Regions from separate parts of the Pseudomonas fulva genome, predicted to be linked through region 1. Evidence: predicted binding sites of a transcription regulator. Region 1 holds the regulator's gene; each other region holds the start of a gene.
What was found. Region 1 encodes sigma-54, which starts transcription at its own class of promoters, with help from an activator protein. Its sites were predicted from a motif close to ANTGGCATNNANNTTGCTNT; they were not measured.

Region 1 (6,706 bases):
AGCGAACGACTCGAACACGTGCAGAGCAGCGACACCACCCTGCTCACCGAGCCGCGCATGAACCTGTTCCGCGGCACCGAGTTGCCCTGGAAGGTACGCAGCGCCCGTGGCGAAGTCGGCCCCGATGGCAACGAGGTCGAACTGATCGACCAGGTGCGCGTCGAGCGCACGGACGAAAAGGGCCGCCCCACTATACTCACCACCAGCCGCCTGACCGTATTCCCCCAGAAGGAATATGCGCAGACCCAGCAAGCCGTTAGAATCGACGCGGCCAATGGGGTGACCACGGCACAAGGAATGAAAGCGTACTTGAATGACGGCAGGATGATCCTGCAGTCCAATGTAAGAGGCCAGCATGAGGTTCGTTAAAACCCTCCCCCTACTTCTCAGCCTTGGCGCCACGCTCGGAAGCGTAAGCGCCTGGGCTCTGCCGAGTGACCGCGATCAACCGATCCGCGTGCAGGCCGACAGCGCTGAACTGGACGACAAGCAAGGCGTAGCCGTGTACCGCGGCGACGTCGTCATCACCCAGGGCACCATGAAGATCACCGGCGACACCGTTACCATCACCCAGAACGCACAGGGCGACATCGACGTGTTCACCTCGGTGGGCAAGCCGGCCTACTACGAGCAGAAGCCGGCGGCCGACAAGCAGATCGTCAAGGCGTACGGCCTGACCATCCAGTACTTCGCCGCCAACGAGCGCATCGTACTGATCGACCAGGCCAAGGTCGTGCAGGAAGGCAATACATTCGAAGGCGAGAAGATCGTCTACGACACGCGCCGCCAGATCGTCAACGCCGGCCGCGCCACCGGCACCAACGTGTCGAGCCCGCGCCCGCGTATCGACATGGTGATCCAGCCGCAGAAGAAAGCGGCCCCCGCTGCCGAGCAGGGCCAATAACCATGGCGATTCTCAAAGCCCAGCACCTGGCCAAGAGCTACAAAGGCCGCCAGGTCGTGCGCGACGTCAGCCTGAGCATCGAGAGCGGGCAGATCGTCGGCCTGCTCGGCCCAAACGGCGCCGGCAAGACCACCTGCTTCTACATGATCGTGGGCCTGGTGCAGGCCGACCAGGGCCGCGTACTGATCGACGACCTGGACGTCAGCCATCAGCCGATGCACGGCCGTGCCCGTGCCGGGATCGGCTACCTGCCCCAGGAGGCCTCGATCTTCCGCAAGCTCAGCGTTGCCGACAACATCATGGCGATCCTGGAAACCCGCAAGGACCTCAACCGCGAACAGCGGCTGCAGGAGCTCGAGAGCCTGCTGCAGGAATTCCACATCACCCATATCCGCGACAACCTGGGCATGAGCCTGTCCGGTGGTGAACGCCGACGCGTCGAGATCGCACGCGCCCTGGCCACTTCGCCGAAATTCATCCTGCTCGATGAACCCTTCGCCGGCGTGGACCCCATCTCCGTGGGCGACATCAAGCAGATCATCCATCACCTCAAGGCCAAGGGCATCGGCGTGCTGATCACCGATCACAACGTCCGTGAAACCCTGGACATCTGCGAAACCGCCTACATCGTCAGCGATGGCCAGCTGATCGCCGAAGGTGATTCAGCGGCGATCCTGGCCAACCAGGTGGTCAAGGAAGTCTACCTGGGCCACGAATTCCGCCTGTAGCGGATTCCCCTTCCCATGAATCTTTGCCAGCGCCCGTTACCGTTCGAGCCGTATCGCAACGAAATGGTAACAGGCCCTAGGCAAAGGGCTCGGATTCAGGCATATAATTTGCTTCCTAGTGGCGCTTCGTCGCCCTGTCGTGGATTACGTACAGACGCCGGATAAGGTCTGCAATGAAACCATCGCTAGTCCTGAAAATGGGCCAGCAGCTGACGATGACGCCGCAGCTGCAACAAGCCATTCGCCTGCTCCAACTGTCGACCCTGGATCTGCAACAGGAAATCCAGGAGGCGTTGGAATCCAACCCGATGCTGGAGCGCCAGGAAGAAGGCGAAGACTTCGACAACTCCGACCCAATGGCCGACGGCGCCGAAAGCGCGGCGGCGACCGCCGTTCAGGAAGAGACCTTTCAGGAGTCGAGCTTTCAGGAAAGCCCGCAAACCGTCGACAACCTGGAAGACGGCGAATGGGGCGAGCGCATTCCCAATGAGCTGCCCGTGGATACGGCCTGGGAAGACATCTACCAGACCAGTGCCAGCAGCCTGCCCAGCAATGACGATGACGAATGGGACTTCACCACCCGCACGTCCTCGGGCGAAAGCCTGCATAGCCACATGCTCTGGCAACTGAACCTGGCGCCCATGTCCGACAAGGACCGCCTGATCGCCGTAACGCTCATCGACTGCATCAACGACCAGGGCTACCTGGAGGAAACCCTCGACGAGATCGTCGAGTCCTTCGACCCGGAGCTGGATGTCGAGCTGGACGAAGTCGAAGCCGTGCTGCGCCGTATCCAGCAGTTCGAGCCGTCGGGAATCGGCGCTCGCGACCTGCGCGAATGCCTGCTCCTGCAATTGCGCCAACTGCCCGCCTCAACTCCATGGCTCAAGGAAGCACAGCGCCTGACGAGTGAGTACCTGGACCTGCTCGGCAACCGTGACTACAGCCAGCTGATGCGCCGCATGAAGCTCAAGGAGGACGAACTTCGCCCGGTCATCGAACTGATCCAGAGCCTCAACCCGCGCCCTGGCTCGCAGATCGAGTCCAGCGAACCGGAGTACGTGGTGCCGGATGTGATCGTGCGCAAGCACAACGATCGCTGGCTAGTCGAACTCAACCAGGAAGCCATGCCGCGCCTGCGCGTCAACGCCCAGTACGCCGGTTTCGTGAAGCGCGCCGACTCCAGCGCCGACAACACCTTCATGCGCAACCAGCTGCAGGAAGCACGCTGGTTCATCAAGAGCCTGCAGAGCCGCAACGAGACCCTGATGAAGGTCGCCACGCAGATTGTCGAGCACCAGCGCGGTTTCCTGGATTACGGCGACGAGGCCATGAAGCCCCTGGTGCTGCACGACATCGCCGAGGCGGTGGGCATGCACGAGTCGACCATTTCCCGCGTCACCACCCAGAAGTACATGCACACCCCCCGTGGCATTTACGAGCTGAAATACTTCTTCTCCAGCCACGTCAGCACCGCCGAAGGTGGCGAATGTTCGTCGACCGCGATCCGCGCGATCATCAAGAAACTGGTCGCGGCGGAAAATGCGAAAAAGCCATTGAGCGACAGCAAGATCGCTGGTTTACTGGAAGCACAGGGCATTCAAGTGGCGCGCCGCACAGTCGCCAAGTACCGTGAATCGCTCGGTATAGCGCCTTCGAGCGAACGCAAGCGACTGATGTAGGGTGCCCTTGTAGCGAAAGCAACGCCCCAGTGTTCCTGCGGCAGGCTGCCAAGCCTGCCACTCACACACGGCAACAAGGAGAAGCGGTATGCAAGTCAACATCAGTGGACACCAGCTGGATGTGACAGACGCACTACGCAGCTACATCGAAGAGAAGCTCGAGCGCCTCGAGCGGCACTTCGACAAGATCACCAATGTGCAGGTTATCCTGGAGGTCGAGAAGCTCAAGCAGAAAGTCGAAGCCACCCTGCACATCGCAGGAGGCGAAGTGGTGGCCAATGCCGAACACGACGACATGTACGCAGCCATCGATCTACTCACCGACAAACTCGATCGCCAACTTATCAAGCACAAGGAAAAACAGCTCGATCGCCAGCAGGGCGCGATGGCCCGCTGAGTTCGTCCTTCTCCTATGATCCGACTTGAAACCATCCTGACCCCCGGCCGTTCCCTGGTGAACGTGCCGGGCGGCAGCAAGAAGCGTGTCCTCGAACAGATAGCCAGCGTGATCGCGCGCGACCTGCCCGATCTCGATGGCCAGACCATCTACGAAAGCCTGATCGCCCGTGAGAAGCTCGGTTCGACCGGCTTCGGCAACGGCATCGCCATTCCCCATTGTCGCCTGCCCGGCTGCAACACGCCGATCAGCGCCCTGCTCAAGCTGAGCACCGCGGTCGACTTCGACGCCATCGACGGCGCCCCCGTCGACCTGCTTTTCGTGCTGCTGGTACCCGAAGCGGCCACCGACGAGCACCTCGAGCTGCTGCGCCAGATCGCCAGCATGTTCGACCGCGAGGATGTCCGCGAACGGCTGCGCCAGGCCCAGGACAGCGAAGCCCTGTACCAGACCGTCGTGAACGTCCAGAACGGCCAATAGCCTGCGGGGTTAGCCCATGCGCCTGATCATCGTCAGCGGTCGTTCCGGTTCGGGCAAGAGCACGGCGCTCGACGTGCTCGAAGACAACGGCTTCTATTGCATCGACAACCTGCCGGCCGGCCTGCTGCCCGAGCTGGCGGAGCGCGCACTGCCCAACACCGAACTGCTGCATCCGCAGGTGGCGGTGTCCATCGATGCGCGCAACCTGCCCAGCCAGCTCAGGCGCTTTTCCGAACTGCTCGACGAAGTGCGCTCACGCAACATTCGTTGCGATGTGCTGTACCTGGATGCCAGTGAAGAAACCCTGCTCAAGCGCTTTTCGGAGACGCGCCGGCGCCATCCACTGACCAACGACCAGCGCTCCCTGGCCGAGGCCATGGTCGCCGAGGTCAAGCTGCTGAGCCCGATCATCGACCGGGCCGACCTGAAGATCGATACCACCCACCTGAATCTGTACCAGCTGCGCGACACCCTCAAGTTGCGCCTGCTCAACCAGCCCGAGCCCGGCACCGCCTACCTGATCGAGTCGTTCGGCTTCAAACGCGGCATGCCGGTGGATGCCGATCTGGTGTTCGACGTGCGCTGCCTGCCCAACCCTTACTGGAAGCCCGAGCTGCGTGATTTCACCGGCCTGGAGCAGCCGGTGGAGGAATACCTGGCGGCGCAGGCGGATGTCGAGGAGATGTATCAGGATATCCATGCCTATCTGCACAAATGGCTGCCGCGCTTCGCGGCCAGCAACCGCTCCTACGTGACCGTGGCCATCGGTTGCACGGGCGGCCATCACCGCTCCGTCTACCTGGCCAATCGCCTGGGCCAGGCCCTCAAGCCGTTGTTGAAGAACGTTCAGATCCGCCACCGCGACCTCAGTTAAGGAATTGCCGCGATGCCCGCCCGTGAAATCACCATCATCAACAAGCTCGGCCTGCATGCCCGGGCGGCCGCCAAGTTCGTCGGCGTCGCGGGGCGCTTTCCGTGTCAGGTGAAGATCGGCCGTAGCGCCGAAGCACTGGTGGACGGCAAGAGCATCATGGCGGTGATGATGCTGGCAGCAGGCAAGGGTACCAACGTGCACCTGCTGACCGAGGGGGAGCGCGAGGACGAGGCGCTGCAGGCCCTGGTCGATCTGATCAACAACTACTTCGACGAAGGCGAGTAGCAGAATTCGTATAGCACAGTGGCACGCGCCATCTGACGGGCTGGTCAAAACCAGCCCGGCGCGCCGTTCAAGAGCTTGACGACGAGAATCAACCCGCCGGCAAAGACCACCATGAACCCCAGTGCATGACGCAGCGAGCGGCGGTTGGCCACGATCAGCTCATGCAATGGGCTCATGGATGCTCCTGAAGCCGTGGATCACGCCGTTGCGGCTTGATAGCGGCGGGCAACCTCTGCCCAGTCCACGACGTTGTAGAACGCACCGATGTATTCCGGGCGGCGGTTCTGGTAACGCAGGTAATAGGCGTGCTCCCAGACGTCCAGGCCGAGGATCGGCGTATTGCCGTTCATCAGCGGGCTGTCCTGATTACCGGTGCTCTCAACCACCAACTTCTTCTGCGGCGTCACGCTGAGCCACGCCCAGCCGCTGCCGAAGCGGGTCAGTGCCGCCTTGGTGAAGGCTTCCTTGAAAGCCTCGAAGCCACCCAGTTGGCTGTCGATGGCCGCTTTCAGGTCGCCCTGGGGCTCGCCGCCGCCATCTGTGCTCATCACCGTCCAGAACAGCGAGTGGTTGGCGTGACCGCCACCGTTGTTGATCACGGCGCCGCGTTTGTCTTCCGGCACCTCCTTGAGACGGGTCAGCAGCTCCTCGACCGGCAGCTCGCCCAGTGCGTTGCCCTCCAGGGCGGCATTGAGGTTGTTGACGTAGGTCTGGTGGTGCTTGCTGTGGTGGATCTCCATGGTCTGCGCATCGATGTGCGGCTCCAGGGCATCGTAGGCATAAGGCAGAGCAGGCAGGCTATACGGCATGGTTTCACTCCTCTAATGGTACTGACGGGCGGCAGGCACCAGGTGCGCTGCCATTGACGCATCGCCGGACGCCTGGGCATCCAGCAATCGATCTGTACGGGGGTAGGCCCCGTGCTCGGCGACAAAGTTCAATACACCGGCGTAAGTGCGCCGGCTGTGATTCATGGCGGCCTGGCGCAGCGCGGGCGACAGGTGTTCGCCCGCCATGCAGCGCAGCAGGTGTTCGTGGCAGGCACACAGGTGCTCGGCAGCACCCTCGGGATGGCCGATGGTCAACTGCAGGTCGGCCAGGTTGTGCTGCGAGACGACGAACGCCGCCACCGCCGCATCGGCGTCACGCCAGCGTTCGAACAGCACCTGGGCCAGGGCAAGGGCCTGCAGGTACTGCTCGCGCGCTTCGACCCAGCGGCCTTCGGCGAAGTGGCGGTTACCGGCGGCGATGAGTCGTTTCCACTGTTCCATGATCGGCCTCCTCGCCTGAGTTCAAGGCACCGGTGTGCGAACGCTGCACCGCTTAAAGACCGCCCTCGGTAAGGCGCTCGGGGTT
Region 2 (6,706 bases), 360 kb from region 1:
TCCGCATTCCCCGTGACGTGCTGACCATCTGCCTGGGCAAGAGCACCTATGCGCGTTGCGGCATCATCGTCAACGTCACGCCGCTGGAGCCGGAGTGGGAAGGTCACGTGACCCTGGAGTTCTCCAACACCACCAACCTGCCGGCGAAGATCTACGCCAACGAAGGCGTGGCGCAGATGCTGTTCCTGCAGTCCGACGAGGCCTGTGAGGTGTCCTACAAGGATCGTGGCGGCAAGTACCAGGGCCAGACCGGCGTCACCCTGCCAAAGGCCTGACGGCCGCTGCAGCGTGAAAAAACCGGGCATGGCCCGGTTTTTTTATGCCCGACTGCGCCCGGCGCTCGTGCCGATACCGGACGAAGCAGCGAATCGCGGGCAAAAAAATGGGCGCTTCATGCGCCCGGAGAAATCAATCGATGCACCATTTGTGAGTGACTCGGGCCAGTGAAGTTCCCCGAGATTTATAGGGCGAACTGTTCGAAGGCGGCAGGTCTACATGAGTATCAGGGCACGCCGGCTTGGCGTGTCGCCACGTTGTTGCCTGCGGGAGACTCGCCATGAGCCGATGGATCATCACCTATAGCCGAGATGAGGCTGCCGAAGTCCTCAAGGTGAAATCGAAAGACAAGCCCAGCCTGGAGCAGGCGGTCACCTGGGTGCTCGAATGGGCGCAGGAGAATCTCGAACCCCTCGAGCCCAAGGAGCAGCCCCACGAGGAGCAGACGCCAGCGGTGCGCCTCGAGGAGCGCTACGGCATCACCATCACCGGCATCGCCAAGGACTGACCGGCCTCCCTACGCCCGGGCGCGCTGCTGGTCGGCAGGCGCACTGGTGCTACGTCGTTGCAGGGGCTCGACCTTGCGCTGTTTTTCATGCAGGAAGCTCAGCACCGCGTGGCGATAGGCGTTGTAGCGCGGATCGTCCGCCAGGGCGATGCGGTCGCGCGGGCGCGGCAGGTCGATGCTGAGGATCTCGCCGATGGTCGCCGATGGGCCGTTGGTCATCATCACGATGCGGTCGGAGAGCAATACGGCTTCGTCGACATCGTGGGTGATCATCATCACCGTGTTGTGCAGCTCGCTCTGGATGCGCATGACCTCATCCTGCAGGTGGGCGCGGGTCAGGGCATCGAGTGCGCCGAACGGCTCGTCGAGCAGCAGCACCTTGGGTTCCATCGCCAGGGCGCGGGCGATGCCGACGCGCTGCTTCATGCCGCCGGAAATCTCGTTGGGGCGCTTGTGCAGGGCGTGGCCCATGCTTACCAGTTCCAGATGATGCAGCGTCCAGTCGCGGCGCTCGGCCTTGCTCTTCTTGTGCTTGAATACCTTGTCCACCGCCAGGGCGACGTTTTCCTGCACGGTCAGCCAGGGCAGCAGCGAGTGGTTCTGGAACACCAGGCTGCGATCCGGGCCGGGACCACGTACCTCGCGTCCGTCGAGAATCACCGCACCGCTGGTCGAGTCGGTGAGGCCGGCGACGATGTTGAGCACCGTCGACTTGCCGCAGCCGGAATGGCCGATGATGGAGATGTACTCGCCGCGCTCGACGTTGAGGTTGATCTGGTTCAGGACGTGGGACGTGACACCGTCACGCTCGAAGTACTTTTCCACATGCTCGATGCTCAGGTAGTGCTTGCTCATGTCTGTCTCCTCAGGCCGATGTGCCGCGGGTGATGCGATTGCCGACGAACAGCACCAGACGGTCGAGCACGAAGCCGACCACGCCGACGTAGATCAGGGCGAGAATGATGTCGCTGATGCGCGAGGCGTTCCACGCATCCCAGATGAAGAAGCCGATGCCCACGCCGCCGATCAGCATCTCGGCGGCGATGATCGCCAGCCACGACAGGCCCACGCCGATACGCAGCCCGGAGAAGATGTACGGTGCGGCGGCCGGCAGCATGATCTTCTGGAAGTATTCCACGCCATTGAGGCGCAGCACCTTGGCGACGTTGCGGTAGTCCTCGGGAATGTTGCGGATGCCCACCGAGGTATTGATGATGATCGGCCAGATGGCGGTGATGAAGATCACGAACAGTGCCGAGGGGTGGCTGTCCTTGAAACCGGCCAGCGACAGCGGCAGCCAGGCCAGCGGCGGCACGGTACGCAGGATCTGGAACAGCGGGTCGAGGCCGCGCATCGCCCAGGTCGACTGGCCGACCAGCACGCCGAGGGCGACGCCGACCACCACCGCCAGGGCATAGCCATAGGCCACGCGCTCGAGGCTGGCGAGCAGCTGCCAGGCCATGCCGACGTCGGTGCCGCCGTTGTCGTAGAACGGATTGACGATCAGTTCCCAGGTGTCCTCGATGACCTGGCTGGGCGGCGGCAGCGCGGCATTGGCGCCGCTGCACAGCAGTTGCCAGACGAGCATCAGCGCGGCGGTGATCACCAGCGGCGGCAGCACCGACTGCATCAGGGTGGTCGACAGGCGTTTCAGCCAGCTGGGGGCGATGACGCCAGCCGGCAGGGCCAGCGATTTGACGGGCGCATTCATGGCGTTTCTCCGGTTAGACCTTGAGAGTCAGGCTATCGAGATAGGCTTGCGGGTTTTGCGGGTCGAAGGTCTTGCCGTCGAAAAAGGTTTCGACGCCGCGGGATTTACCCTGGGGAATCTGTTCGGCGGGCACGCCGAGTTCGGCCGCCGCCTGGCGCCAGATGTCCTCGCGGTTGACCTGGTCGATCAGTGCCTGGCTGTCGAAATCCTTGGGCAGGTAGCCCCAGCGCTTGTTTTCGGTGAGGAACCACAGGTCGTGGCTCTGAAACGGATAGGAGGCGAACTCGCTCCAGAAGCGCATCAGGTGCGGGCTGTTTTCCACCACACGGCCGTTGCCGTAGTCGATGTTGCCCTGCAGGCGCGCCAGCAGGTCCTTGGCCGGGGCGCCGATCCAGCGGCGCTTGGCGCAGATCTCCGCGACCTTTTCCTTGTTCGCCGCGGCCTCGCAGAACATCTGCGCTTCCATCACCGCCTTGAGCAGGGCGCGGGTCGCGTTGGGGTTGGCGTTCACGTAGTCGGCGCGCAGCGACAGCGCCTTTTCCGGGTGGTTGGCCCACAGCTCGCCGGTGGTCACCGCACTGTAGCCGATGTCCTGGTTGATCAGCTGGGCGTTCCATGGCTCGCCGACGCAGAAGGCATCCATGCTGCCGACCTTCATGTTGGCGACCATCTGCGGCGGCGGGATGACCACCGTCGGCAGATCCGTGTTGGGCTCGATGCCGCCGGCGGCCATCCAGTAGCGCAGCCACAGGTCATGGGTGCCGCCGGGGAAGGTCATGGCCGCGGCGATCTTCTGGCCCTTGGCCTGCTTGGTCGCGACCGCCTGCTTGAAGGCGCTGGCGTCGGTGCCGAGCTTGAGGTCCGCGTATTCCTTGCTGATGGAGATGCCCTGGCCGTTGAGGTTCAGGCGCGCCAGCAGGACCATCGGCAGCGGCGTGTTGTTGGTGGTGATCTTGCCGGCGGCCATCAGGTAGGGCATCGGCGTGAGGATATGGGCACCGTCGATGCCGCCACTGCCAGCGCCGAGCACCAGGTTGTCGCGGGTGGTGCCCCAGGAGGATTGCTTGAGCACTTCCACCCCGGTCATGCCGTGCTTGGCGAACAACCCCAGCTCTTCGGCGACGAACAGTGGCGCAGCATCGGTGAGGGCGATAAAGCCGAGTTTGGCCTTGGTGGTTTCCAGGCCATCCGTGCCGGCAGCCCAGACCGCACTGCTCAGACCTGCCGGCAGCAGGCTCATCAAGGCACCGCCGCCGAGCAGCCCCATGGACTGCTTGAGGAAGGTGCGGCGTGGCAGGCCGGTTCTTTCTTCGGCGTTCTGCTGTTCGCGTGGCGTGTCGTCCATCTCGTTCTCCCCAAAGGCACGCAAAAAAAACGGCGTCACGCTCAGGCAGCGCTGGGCTGCATCGAGTGTGGACGCCGTTGTCCAGAGTTCGGATTGTGGAGGGGCAGGGCCTGCCTCCTTGCCAGGAGACGTAGCAGGTTGCATGCCAGCCATTTCGGCGCCTGATTCGACTGCGGGGCCGTCGATGGTGGAGCCCCCTTATCGAGGCGTTAACTGGTTGAGCGGGAAGGCTTTTCGGACCGCGCTCGATACGTCACGGCGATCCGCGCAGTGCGCGGGCCACCGTCGCTATCGCACAGCAGCGGGGCGCGATACGTCTTTGGTGCGCGGCGCAGGTGCATGGAGGTTCGGGAATGGGCGCTGGTAGTCAGATGGATCTAGGGAAATAAGGCAAAAGCGGCCGTTACCCTATCCGTGAGAACGGGCGGTGATACCCGTGATTTTTCGCGGGCATGGCCCGCTCCCACAAGGGATCAGGCGTAGGGTGGATGACGCTTCACCCATCCACCGCTCTGCAATCGCAATGGTGGACAAAAAGAGCGTTGTCCACCCTACGGGAACGACCGGCCGCTCCCGCCACGTTTAAGCCATTGCGAATGGCATTCTTGGGGTGGGGGGGGAGGCGACGCTCAGTCATAGAGCCGCAGCTCGCTCAGCCGCGCTTGCCCTTGTCGCCTCGCGGAGTTGGCTGCGCCTTGCGCGCGGCAAAGGTGAGCAGGCTCTGGGCCACGTCGACCAGGCGCATGCTGCGCTCCATGGCCGATTGGCGCAGACGCGCGTAGGCGTCCTCTTCGCTCAGGCCGTAGTCGTTCATCAGCAGCTTCTTGGCCCGCTCGATCAGCTTGCGCTCGTTGAGGGTTTCGCGGGTTTCCTGCAGTTCGTCGCTGACCTTTTGCAGGCGCTGGTTCTGCTCGTGGAGAAGATCCAGCACCGAGCGGGCCAGGTGGCTGCCCACGGCACCCTGGGGTGGGGTGTCGAGGGTGCTGCTGTGCACGCTGAACAACAGCGCCTGGTCGCTGGCAGCATCCATCTGCGCCACACGGCCGAGCAGGGCGCGGTGGTTGTCCAGGTCGGCATGGGCTTCGGCGATGCTGCGCCGGCAGCGTTCGAGCAGGCACTGGGTCAGGTGGCTTTCCACCTGTTTCATGGCGTCGATGCGCCTGGTGTTGAGCTCGAACCATAGCTCGCACAAGCCCGGGTCCACCTGGGCCGCGGCGGAGGTGCGCCTGGCGACCCCGCGCAGGCTGATCACCTGGGCCACGGTGTCGGTGCCGAGAATACCCTGCCACAGGGCACTGGCCTCGGCATCGGCGAACTCGCCGAAGATGTCGAAGCAGCGCTCCTGGCCTTCCTGCAGATGCAGCAGGCGGGCCTGCAGTTCGTCATCGAAGTGCCCACGGGAAAAACCTTCCACGCCGACTGCACGTTCCTGGCCGGCGAGCTCCTTGCCCTGCATGAAGTTGAACAGCGCTACCAGCAGCCGGGTGAGGCCGGGGTCGGCGGCGGTATCGGCCGCTTCGAAGACCACCGCCAGAAGCCCGCCGATGAGGCGGGTAAAGGCCTGGGTCGCCTGGCGTGGCGACAATTGCCGTTCACGGATGCGCCGGCGCAGCCCAGGCAGTTCGTCGAAGCCATGCAGCACGTAGGCGATGCGGTTGAACAGGCGCGCCCGGTCGGCGGCGTTGGCCTGGGCGGTGTCCATGGACAGAAAAAAACCATGCACCTCGCGCTCTACGACGGCGCAGTCTGCGCTGTGGGCATCAAGTTGGTGCAGATAGTGGTCCGTCTGGTTGCCCAGATAGACGTTCGAGTAGCCCCGTTCCTTCTGCAGCTGGTGTACCAGCTGGCTGATCCGGGTAACCAGCTCGCAGGTGACGGACAGGCTTTCCAGGCCCTGCAGCTCGCAACGGCGGGCGGCGAGCATGAAACGCAGGGTGGCGGGCATCTTGTGATCGGGCATGGCAGGGTCTTGTCGGTCGCAGTGTTGAACCAGAACGGTGCAAATAGCAGTCCAGTTCTGCTGGGCCACCTGCTTCAGGCGCTGTGCAGGTGCAATTGCTCGGCGGCCAGCATGGCGGCGCCAACCACCTCGCCGATCACCAGGATGGCCGGGCTTTTCAACTGAATGGCCTGGGCGTCGTCGGCCATCGCCTGCAACGTGCTGCGGCATTCACGCTGCTCGGGCAGCGAGGCGTTCTCGATCATCGCCACCGCGGTGTCGGCGGGCATGCCGGCGTCCAGCAGATGCTGGCGGGTGTCGGCCAGGGTGGCGATGCCCATGTACACCACCAGCGTGGTGCCGGCGTGGGCCAGGGCCTGCCAGTTCGGCGAGGTGCCGTCCTGGGTGTGCGCGGTGACCAGCGTCACCCCGCGCGCCACGCCGCGCAGGGTCAGGGAGATACCGCAGCGTGTCGCTGCAGCCAGGCCGGCGGTGATGCCGTTGACGATCTCGCAACGCACGCCGCGCCCCGCCAGCCAGTCGGCTTCTTCGCCGCCACGGCCGAAGATGCACGGGTCGCCGCCCTTGAGGCGCGCCACCACCTTGCCCTGGCGGGCGTAGCGCAACATCAGGCGGTGGATGAACGCCTGGGGCGTGGAGCGACAGCCGCCGCGCTTGCCGACGCGAATCACCCGGGCGCCGGGGCAGTGCTCCAGCACCTGGGGGTTGACCAGATCGTCGATCAGCACCACGTCGGCCAGGCCGAGGGCGCGCACTGCCTTGAGAGTGAGCAATTCCGGGTCGCCGGGGCCGGCGCCGATCAGCCATACGCTTGGGTTCATCACGGGATTCCTCTGTCTAGGTTCAACCCAGTCTTCGCTAGGCTTCGATCGTCTGTAGCGCCAGCAGGCGCTTGATTTCCGGGAC
Region 3 (6,706 bases), 350 kb from region 1:
GCCGGTCTTCACGTGGGTGGTGTACAGCGTCAGGCCGGTAAAGGCCAGGCCGCCGACCAGGTTGCCCAGCGCGGTGGGGATCTCGTTCCAGATCATGTAGTCCATCACCGAGAAATCACCGCCCAGGATGATGCCCGAGGGGAACAGGAACATGTTCACCACCGAGTGCTCGAAGCCCATGAAGAAGAACAGCATGATGGGCATCCACATGGCGATGGTCTTGCCGCTGACGGTGGTGGAGATCATCGCGCCGACCACGCCCATCGACACCATCCAGTTGCACAGCACGCCGCGCAGGAAGATGGTCGCCCAGCCCGCCGCGCCGTATTCGGCATAGCCCAGGGTGCGGTCTTCGCCGATGTGCGAGATCTTCTCGCCGATCAGGCCGGGGTCCTTGGAAAAGCCGTAGGTGAACACGAAGGCCATCATGAAGGCCACGGTCAGGGCGCCGGCGAAGTTGCCGAGAAACACCAGGCCCCAGTTGCGCAGAATGCCGCCCACGGTGACGCCGGGACGTCGGTCGAGCAGCGCCAGCGGGGTGAGCATGAACACCCCGGTAAGCAGGTCGAAGCCCATCAGGTAGAGCATCACGAAACCGACCGGAAACAGCACCGCGCCGAGCAGCGGCGAGCCGGTGCCGACGCTCACGGCAATGGCGAAGACCGCCGCCAGGGACAGGATGGCGCCCGCCATGAAGGCGCGGATCAGGGTATCGCGGGTCGACATGAAGATCTTCGACTCACCGGCATCCACCATCTTGGTGACGAATTCGGCAGGAACCAGGTAGGACATGCTGACGCTCTCTCAAATGAACCAGACAGGTTGAAAACGGCGACTGCTGATCAGCCGCCAAATACGCTCAGGCCGCCAGGCCGATCTCCACGGTGTCGCCATTGAGGCGCACCGGCCACACGCGCAGGCGCTGCTCCGGGTACTCCAGGCAGGTGCCGTCACGCAGGCGAAAGTGCTGCTTGTAGAGCGGCGAGGCGATAACCAGGTCGCCCTTGATCTGGCCGATCAGGCCGCGGCCGATGACGTTGGCACCGGATTTCGGGTCGCGGTTCTCCACGGCGAACAGCTGCTCGCCGGCTTCGCTGTCCGGCAGGTGGAACAGGGCGATCTGCGCGCCGTCGAGCCAGGCCACCACCCCGGAGTTGGCGACCAGGTCCTGGCTGCGGCACAGCGGCTGCCATTCGGTGGCAGGAAGCGATTGGGCACGCACGGCATTGAACTGGCTCATCAGAGCACCTCCTCGGTAACGGGAATCAGGTGGAGTTCGCTGGCGGTGATGGGGCGGCGCTGACCGCGCTCCTTGACGAAATGGATGTCCGGGTCGGCGCGCTTGTCGTTGACGAAGGTGCGGAAGCGCTTGAGCTTCTCCGGATCCTTGAGGGCGCCCGCCCACTCGCATTCGTAGCGGTCGACCACCAGTTGCATCTGCGCTTCCAGCTCGGCGGCCAGGCCCAGGCTGTCGTCGAGGATCACCGCCTTGAGGTAATCCAGACCGCCCTCCAGCGACTCGCGCCACACCGAGGTGCGCTGCAGCTTGTCGGCGGTACGGATGTAGAACATCAGCACGCGATCGATGGTGCGGATCAGCGCCTCGTCGTCCAGATCGGTGGCAAACAGCTCGGCATGCCGCGGGCGCATGCCGCCGTTGCCGCACACGTAGAGGTTCCAGCCCTTGTCGGTGGCGATCACGCCGATGTCCTTGCTCTGCGCCTCGGCGCACTCGCGGGTGCAGCCGCTGACCGCGAACTTGATCTTGTGGGGCGCGCGCAGGCCCTTGTAGCGATCCTCCAGGCGCAGCGCCATGCCGACGCTGTCCTGTACGCCATAGCGGCACCAGGTGCTGCCCACGCAGGACTTCACGGTGCGCAGCGACTTGCCGTAGGCGTGGCCGGTCTCGAATCCGGCGGCGATCAATTCGCCCCAGATGTCCGGCAGCTCGTGCAACTGCGCGCCGAACAGGTCGATGCGCTGGCCGCCGGTGATCTTGGTGTAGAGGTCGTACTTCTTCGCCACGGCGCCGATGGCCAGCAGGCCGTCCGGGGTGATCTCGCCGCCGGGGATGCGCGGCACCACCGAGTAGGTGCCGTTCTTCTGCATGTTGGCCATGAAGGTGTCGTTGGTGTCCTGTAGCGGAATCAGCGCCGGATCGGTGATCGGCTGGTTCCAGCACGAGGCGAGGATCGAGCCCACCGCCGGTTTGCAGATGTCGCAGCCGGTGTGGCCGCGGCCATGCTTGGCCAGCAGTTCCTCGAAACTGAGCACGCCTTCCACGCGGACGATGGCGTACAGCTCCTGGCGGGTATGGGCGAAGTGCTCGCAGAGGCTCTTGTCGACCGCCACGCCACGGGCGCTCAGCTCGTGCTCGAAGACCTGCTTGAGCAGCGCGCTGCAGCCGCCGCAGCCGCTGCCGGCCTTGGTGATGGCCTTGAGCTCGCCGAGGTCGGTGATGCCGGCGTCGACCTGGCAGCACACCGCGCCCTTGCTGACGTTGTGGCAGGAGCAGATGGTAGCGGTATCCGGCAACGCATCGGCGCCCAGGGTCGGCGCACCGTCGGAGAGCGGCAGGATCAGGCTCGACGGATCGGCCGGCAGCTTGATGCCGTTCTGGGCGTACTGCAGCAGGGTGTCGTAGTAGCTGTTGTCGCCGACCAGCACGGCGCCGATGACCCGCTGGCCATCCGCCGAGACCACCAGGCGGCGGTAACTGGCACCCGCTTCGTCGATGTAGCGGTAGCTCTTGGCGCCCGGCGTGGCCCCGTGGGCATCGCCGATGGAGCCGACATCCACGCCGAGCAGCTTGAGCTTGGTCGACATGTCGGCACCGGTGAAGGGTTCATGGGGCTCACCGGCCAGTTGCGCGGCCACGGCGCGAGCCATGCTGTAGCCGGGCGCCACCAGGCCGAATACCGTGCCGTTCCAGGACGCGCATTCGCCGATGGCATAAATCAAAGGGTCACTGGTGCGGCAATCGTTGTCGACCACTACGCCGCCACGCGGGGCGATATCGAGGCCGGCGGCGCGGCCCAGGGCGTCCTGGGGGCGAATGCCGGCGGAGAACAGGATCAGGTCGGTCTCCAGATACTCACCGTCATTGAAATTCATACGGTAGGCGTATTCCTCACCGATGACGATTTCCTGGGTGGCGCGTGACAGATGCACGCCTACGCTCAGCGCCTCGATGCGCGCCCGCAGCGCGTCGCCGCCATCGGTGTCCAGCTGCACCGGCATCAGCCGCGGCGCGAACTCCACCACATGGGCTTCCAGGCCGAGGGACTTCAATGCATTGGCCGCTTCCAGGCCGAGCAAGCCGCCGCCGACCACCACGCCCCGGCGGGCGCCTGCGGCGGCGCTGCGGATGCCATCGAGATCGTCCAGGGTGCGGTAGACCAGGCGCGAATTGCCTTCGGCACCGGGGATCGGCGGCACGAACGGATAGGACCCGGTGGCCAGCACCAGACGGTCGTAGCCACGACGCCCCTGGCTGGTGACCACTTCGCGCGCCTCACGGTCGATCTCCAGCACCGGCTCACCCAGGTGCAGGTGCACGCCATTGCTGGCGTACAGATCGGCCTCGCCGAGGGCCAGGGCTTCGGCATCCTTGCCGGAGAAGTACTCGGACAGGTGCACGCGGTCATAGGCGCGCTGACGCTCTTCGCCATATACGTGCACCTGATAGCGGTGCAGCGCGCCACTGGCGATCAATTGCTCGATACAGTGGTGGCCGACCATGCCGTTGCCGATGACGATCAGGGTCTCGCGCTTGATCGATGTGACGATGGAGTTCATAGCCTGCCCTCTGTCTGCTGCGCTATCACGGTTTTGCAACGCCCCAAGGCTGGCCAGCAGAAACGGCAGGCCAAAAAAAAGACGCCTGGAGCTGTTGTCAGCTTCAGGCGTCTTTGCCTTGGATTCGGTTATGTGGGGTGAGCATGGCTGCCCACCGGCCCCATCGTTGATGGGTGCACAAGCTCGATAGCAGGTTGCATGCCAGGGCGTTGAAAATAGCGGAAAGGCCAGTGAATACGGGCCTGGCGGGCGACCGCATGCGGGAGTGGCCGGCGAAGGATACGAACCAAGATGAAGCAGCAAGCCCTGAAACTCACCATATCGGGGCAAGCAAAAAGGTGTCCGAGGCAAGCCCGGGAGGGGCGCAGATAACAGCGAAAGCCATCGCTGGCCAACGGGTTTCACCCACATCACACGTGGGAGGGCGCCATGCGCCCGAATGTCGCGGGCATGGCGCCCTCCCACATGGATATGCGACACCATCCTACGCTTGGCTAGCTCCCACGCGGCCTTGTGTCGCAGCAGCACAGTGCCGGGGCAGACGCCATACGCCAGGCGCAACCGCCACTTACAGCACGCCCCATGGCAGGGATCGCCGGCTCCGTTATCATGGTGCGATCAATGCCCCACGAGATGCCCATGCCACGTTTTATCTGCCTCTTGCTGTTGCTCGTCGTCCTGCCTGCCGGCGCCGGGATGTTCGACAGCCGTCCGAATGCCGCGCCCCTGGGCCAGGCGCTGAACAACAGCGCTGACTTCCTGCCGATACGCGAGGCCTTCACGCTCAGCCTGGTCGAGAGCTCGCCGACGTCGGCGAAGGTGCGCTTCGTGGCGGCCGAGGGCTATTACCTGTATCGCCACCAGTTCAAGTTCAAGGTCGAACCGGCCGCGCTGGCCGGCGCCCCCGTCGAGGTGCCGCAAGGCCTGCACAAGAACGATCAGTACTTCGGCGACGTGCAGGTGTTCTACGAAGTACTGGATGTCGACATCCCGTTGAACAACCCGGACAACAAGCCGCTCAACCTCGCCGTCACCTACCAGGGCTGCGCCGACAAGGGCCTGTGCTATCCGCCGGAAACCGAGACGCTGGCCATCAATGGCGGCATTGCCGGCCAGGCCGGCGATGCAGCTACGCCCGCCAGCGGCAAAGCCACCTGGCGCTGGACCGACCTGGCGCTGATGTTCGCCGCCGGCCTGACCCTGACCTTCACGCCTTGCGTGCTGCCCATGCTGCCGATCCTCTCCGGCGTGGTGCTGCGCGGGCGGCCGAGCAAGGGCCGCGGCCTGGTGCTGTCGCTGGCCTACGTGCTGCCCATGGCCGCCTGCTACGCCGCGCTCGGTGCGCTGATGGGTCTGTTCGGCGCCAAGCTCAACCTGCAGGCCATGCTGCAATCACCGTGGATTCTGGTGCCCTTCGCGCTGTTCTTCGCGCTGTTCGCGGTGGCCATGTTTGGCGTCTTCGAACTGCGCCTGCCGGCCTTTATCCGTGAGCGCCTGGACCGCAAGGCGGCGCAGACCAGGGGCGGCACCATCGCCGGCGCGGCGACCCTGGGCGTGTTGTCCAGCCTGATCGTCTCGCCGTGCATCACTGCGCCCTTCACCGCGCTGCTGCTGTATATCAGCAGCACCGGCGATGCAGCGGGCGGCGCCCTGCAGCTGTTCGCCCTGGGCCTGGGCATGGGCACGCCGCTGGTGATCTTCGCCGCAGGCGGTGGCGCCCTGCTGCCCAAGTCCGGCACCTGGATGGTCGCCGTGCGCAACGCCTTTGGCGTGATGCTGCTGGGCGTCTCGGTATGGCTGCTCGAGCGTGTACTGCCGGGACAGGTCGCCCTGGCGCTATGGGGGCTGCTGGCCGCCGGCGTCGCGCTGTTCCTCGGCGCCCTGGAATTCACCGCTAAAGATGCACGGGGCAAGCTCGCCCAGCTGTTCGGGCTGGCGCTGCTGGTCTATGCCCTGGCGGTCTGGACCGGCGCTCTCAAGGGCAACGACGATCCCCTGCAACCGCTGGCCGGCGGCATCGCCAGCACTCAAGCGAGCGCCGCCGGTAGTTGGCAGACGGTCAGCACCCCCACCGAGCTGGACGCCGCGCTGGCCCAGGCCAAGGGCAGCGGCCAGCCGCTGCTGCTCGACTGGTACGCCGACTGGTGCATCAGCTGCAAGAAGATCGAGCGCGACGTGTTCCATTCCCCGCAGATCGGTCCGCAACTGGCCGACTATCAGCTGCTGCGTTTCGACATGACCGACAGCACCGCCGCCCAACGCGCGCTGCTGGATCGCTATGGGCTGTTCGGCCCGCCGGCGATCCAGTTGTTCGCCGCCAACGGGCAGGAAATGCACGAGTTGCGAGTCGTCGGCGAAATCGATGCCGCAGGCTTTGCCGAGCGCCTGAGCAGCGCGCGAGAACGATTCTAGGCAATTCGGTCACATATTCGGCCAACCCTGCACGGATCGTGCTGACTACTCCCAAAAACTGGACAGCCCTACGGCACTTCTGGCAGAGTCCGCGCAGCTAAAAAGAAGGAAGCCCGGATCATGTCGACCCTGCTGGTTTTGCACGGCCCCAATTTGAACCTGCTCGGCACCCGAGAGCCCGGCACCTATGGCGCCACCACCCTGGAGCAGATCAACCTCGACCTGGAACGGCGCGCCCGCGAAGCCGGCCACCATCTGCTGCACCTGCAGAGCAACGCCGAGTACGAGCTGATCGAGCGCATCCACGCCGCCCGCGGCGAAGGCGTCGACTTCATCATCATCAACCCGGCGGCCTTCACCCACACCAGCGTCGCATTACGTGACGCATTGCTGGCAGTGAGCATCCCATTCATCGAAGTGCACCTGTCCAACGTGCACAAGCGTGAGCCTTTCCGGCACCACTCCTACTTCTCCGACGTGGCGGTAGGGGTGATCT

Region 2: the regulator sigma-54 is predicted to act here: its motif matches at 3,971-3,990, upstream of K8U54_RS04090 (CmpA/NrtA family ABC transporter substrate-binding protein).
Region 3: the regulator sigma-54 is predicted to act here: its motif matches at 3,985-4,004, upstream of nirB (nitrite reductase large subunit NirB).

Annotation. Positions count from the first base shown of each region.
Region 1 covers NZ_CP082928.1:1,266,039-1,272,744, forward strand. Annotated here, with positions in the region: gene lptC (LPS export ABC transporter periplasmic protein LptC) at 1-369, shown strand, start outside; gene lptA (lipopolysaccharide transport periplasmic protein LptA) at 356-904, shown strand; gene lptB (LPS export ABC transporter ATP-binding protein) at 907-1,632, shown strand; gene K8U54_RS05785 (RNA polymerase factor sigma-54) at 1,806-3,314, shown strand; gene hpf (ribosome hibernation-promoting factor, HPF/YfiA family) at 3,403-3,711, shown strand; gene ptsN (PTS IIA-like nitrogen regulatory protein PtsN) at 3,727-4,191, shown strand; gene rapZ (RNase adapter RapZ) at 4,208-5,065, shown strand; gene K8U54_RS05805 (HPr family phosphocarrier protein) at 5,078-5,350, shown strand; gene K8U54_RS25180 (hypothetical protein) at 5,395-5,526, opposite strand; gene K8U54_RS05810 (superoxide dismutase) at 5,548-6,159, opposite strand; gene K8U54_RS05815 (hypothetical protein) at 6,172-6,621, opposite strand; gene fumC (class II fumarate hydratase FumC) at 6,674-6,706, opposite strand, start outside.
Region 2 covers NZ_CP082928.1:907,136-913,841, reverse strand. Annotated here, with positions in the region: gene dcd (dCTP deaminase) at 1-275, shown strand, start outside; gene K8U54_RS04105 (hypothetical protein) at 557-784, shown strand; gene K8U54_RS04100 (ABC transporter ATP-binding protein) at 794-1,639, opposite strand; gene ntrB (nitrate ABC transporter permease) at 1,650-2,495, opposite strand; gene K8U54_RS04090 (CmpA/NrtA family ABC transporter substrate-binding protein) at 2,509-3,840, opposite strand; gene K8U54_RS04085 (nitrate regulatory protein) at 4,493-5,800, opposite strand; gene cobA (uroporphyrinogen-III C-methyltransferase) at 5,875-6,621, opposite strand; gene K8U54_RS04075 (nitrate reductase) at 6,659-6,706, opposite strand, start outside.
Region 3 covers NZ_CP082928.1:1,612,742-1,619,447, forward strand. Annotated here, with positions in the region: gene K8U54_RS07285 (formate/nitrite transporter family protein) at 1-792, opposite strand, end outside; gene nirD (nitrite reductase small subunit NirD) at 860-1,240, opposite strand; gene nirB (nitrite reductase large subunit NirB) at 1,240-3,798, opposite strand; gene K8U54_RS07300 (protein-disulfide reductase DsbD) at 4,438-6,210, shown strand; gene aroQ (type II 3-dehydroquinate dehydratase) at 6,331-6,706, shown strand, end outside.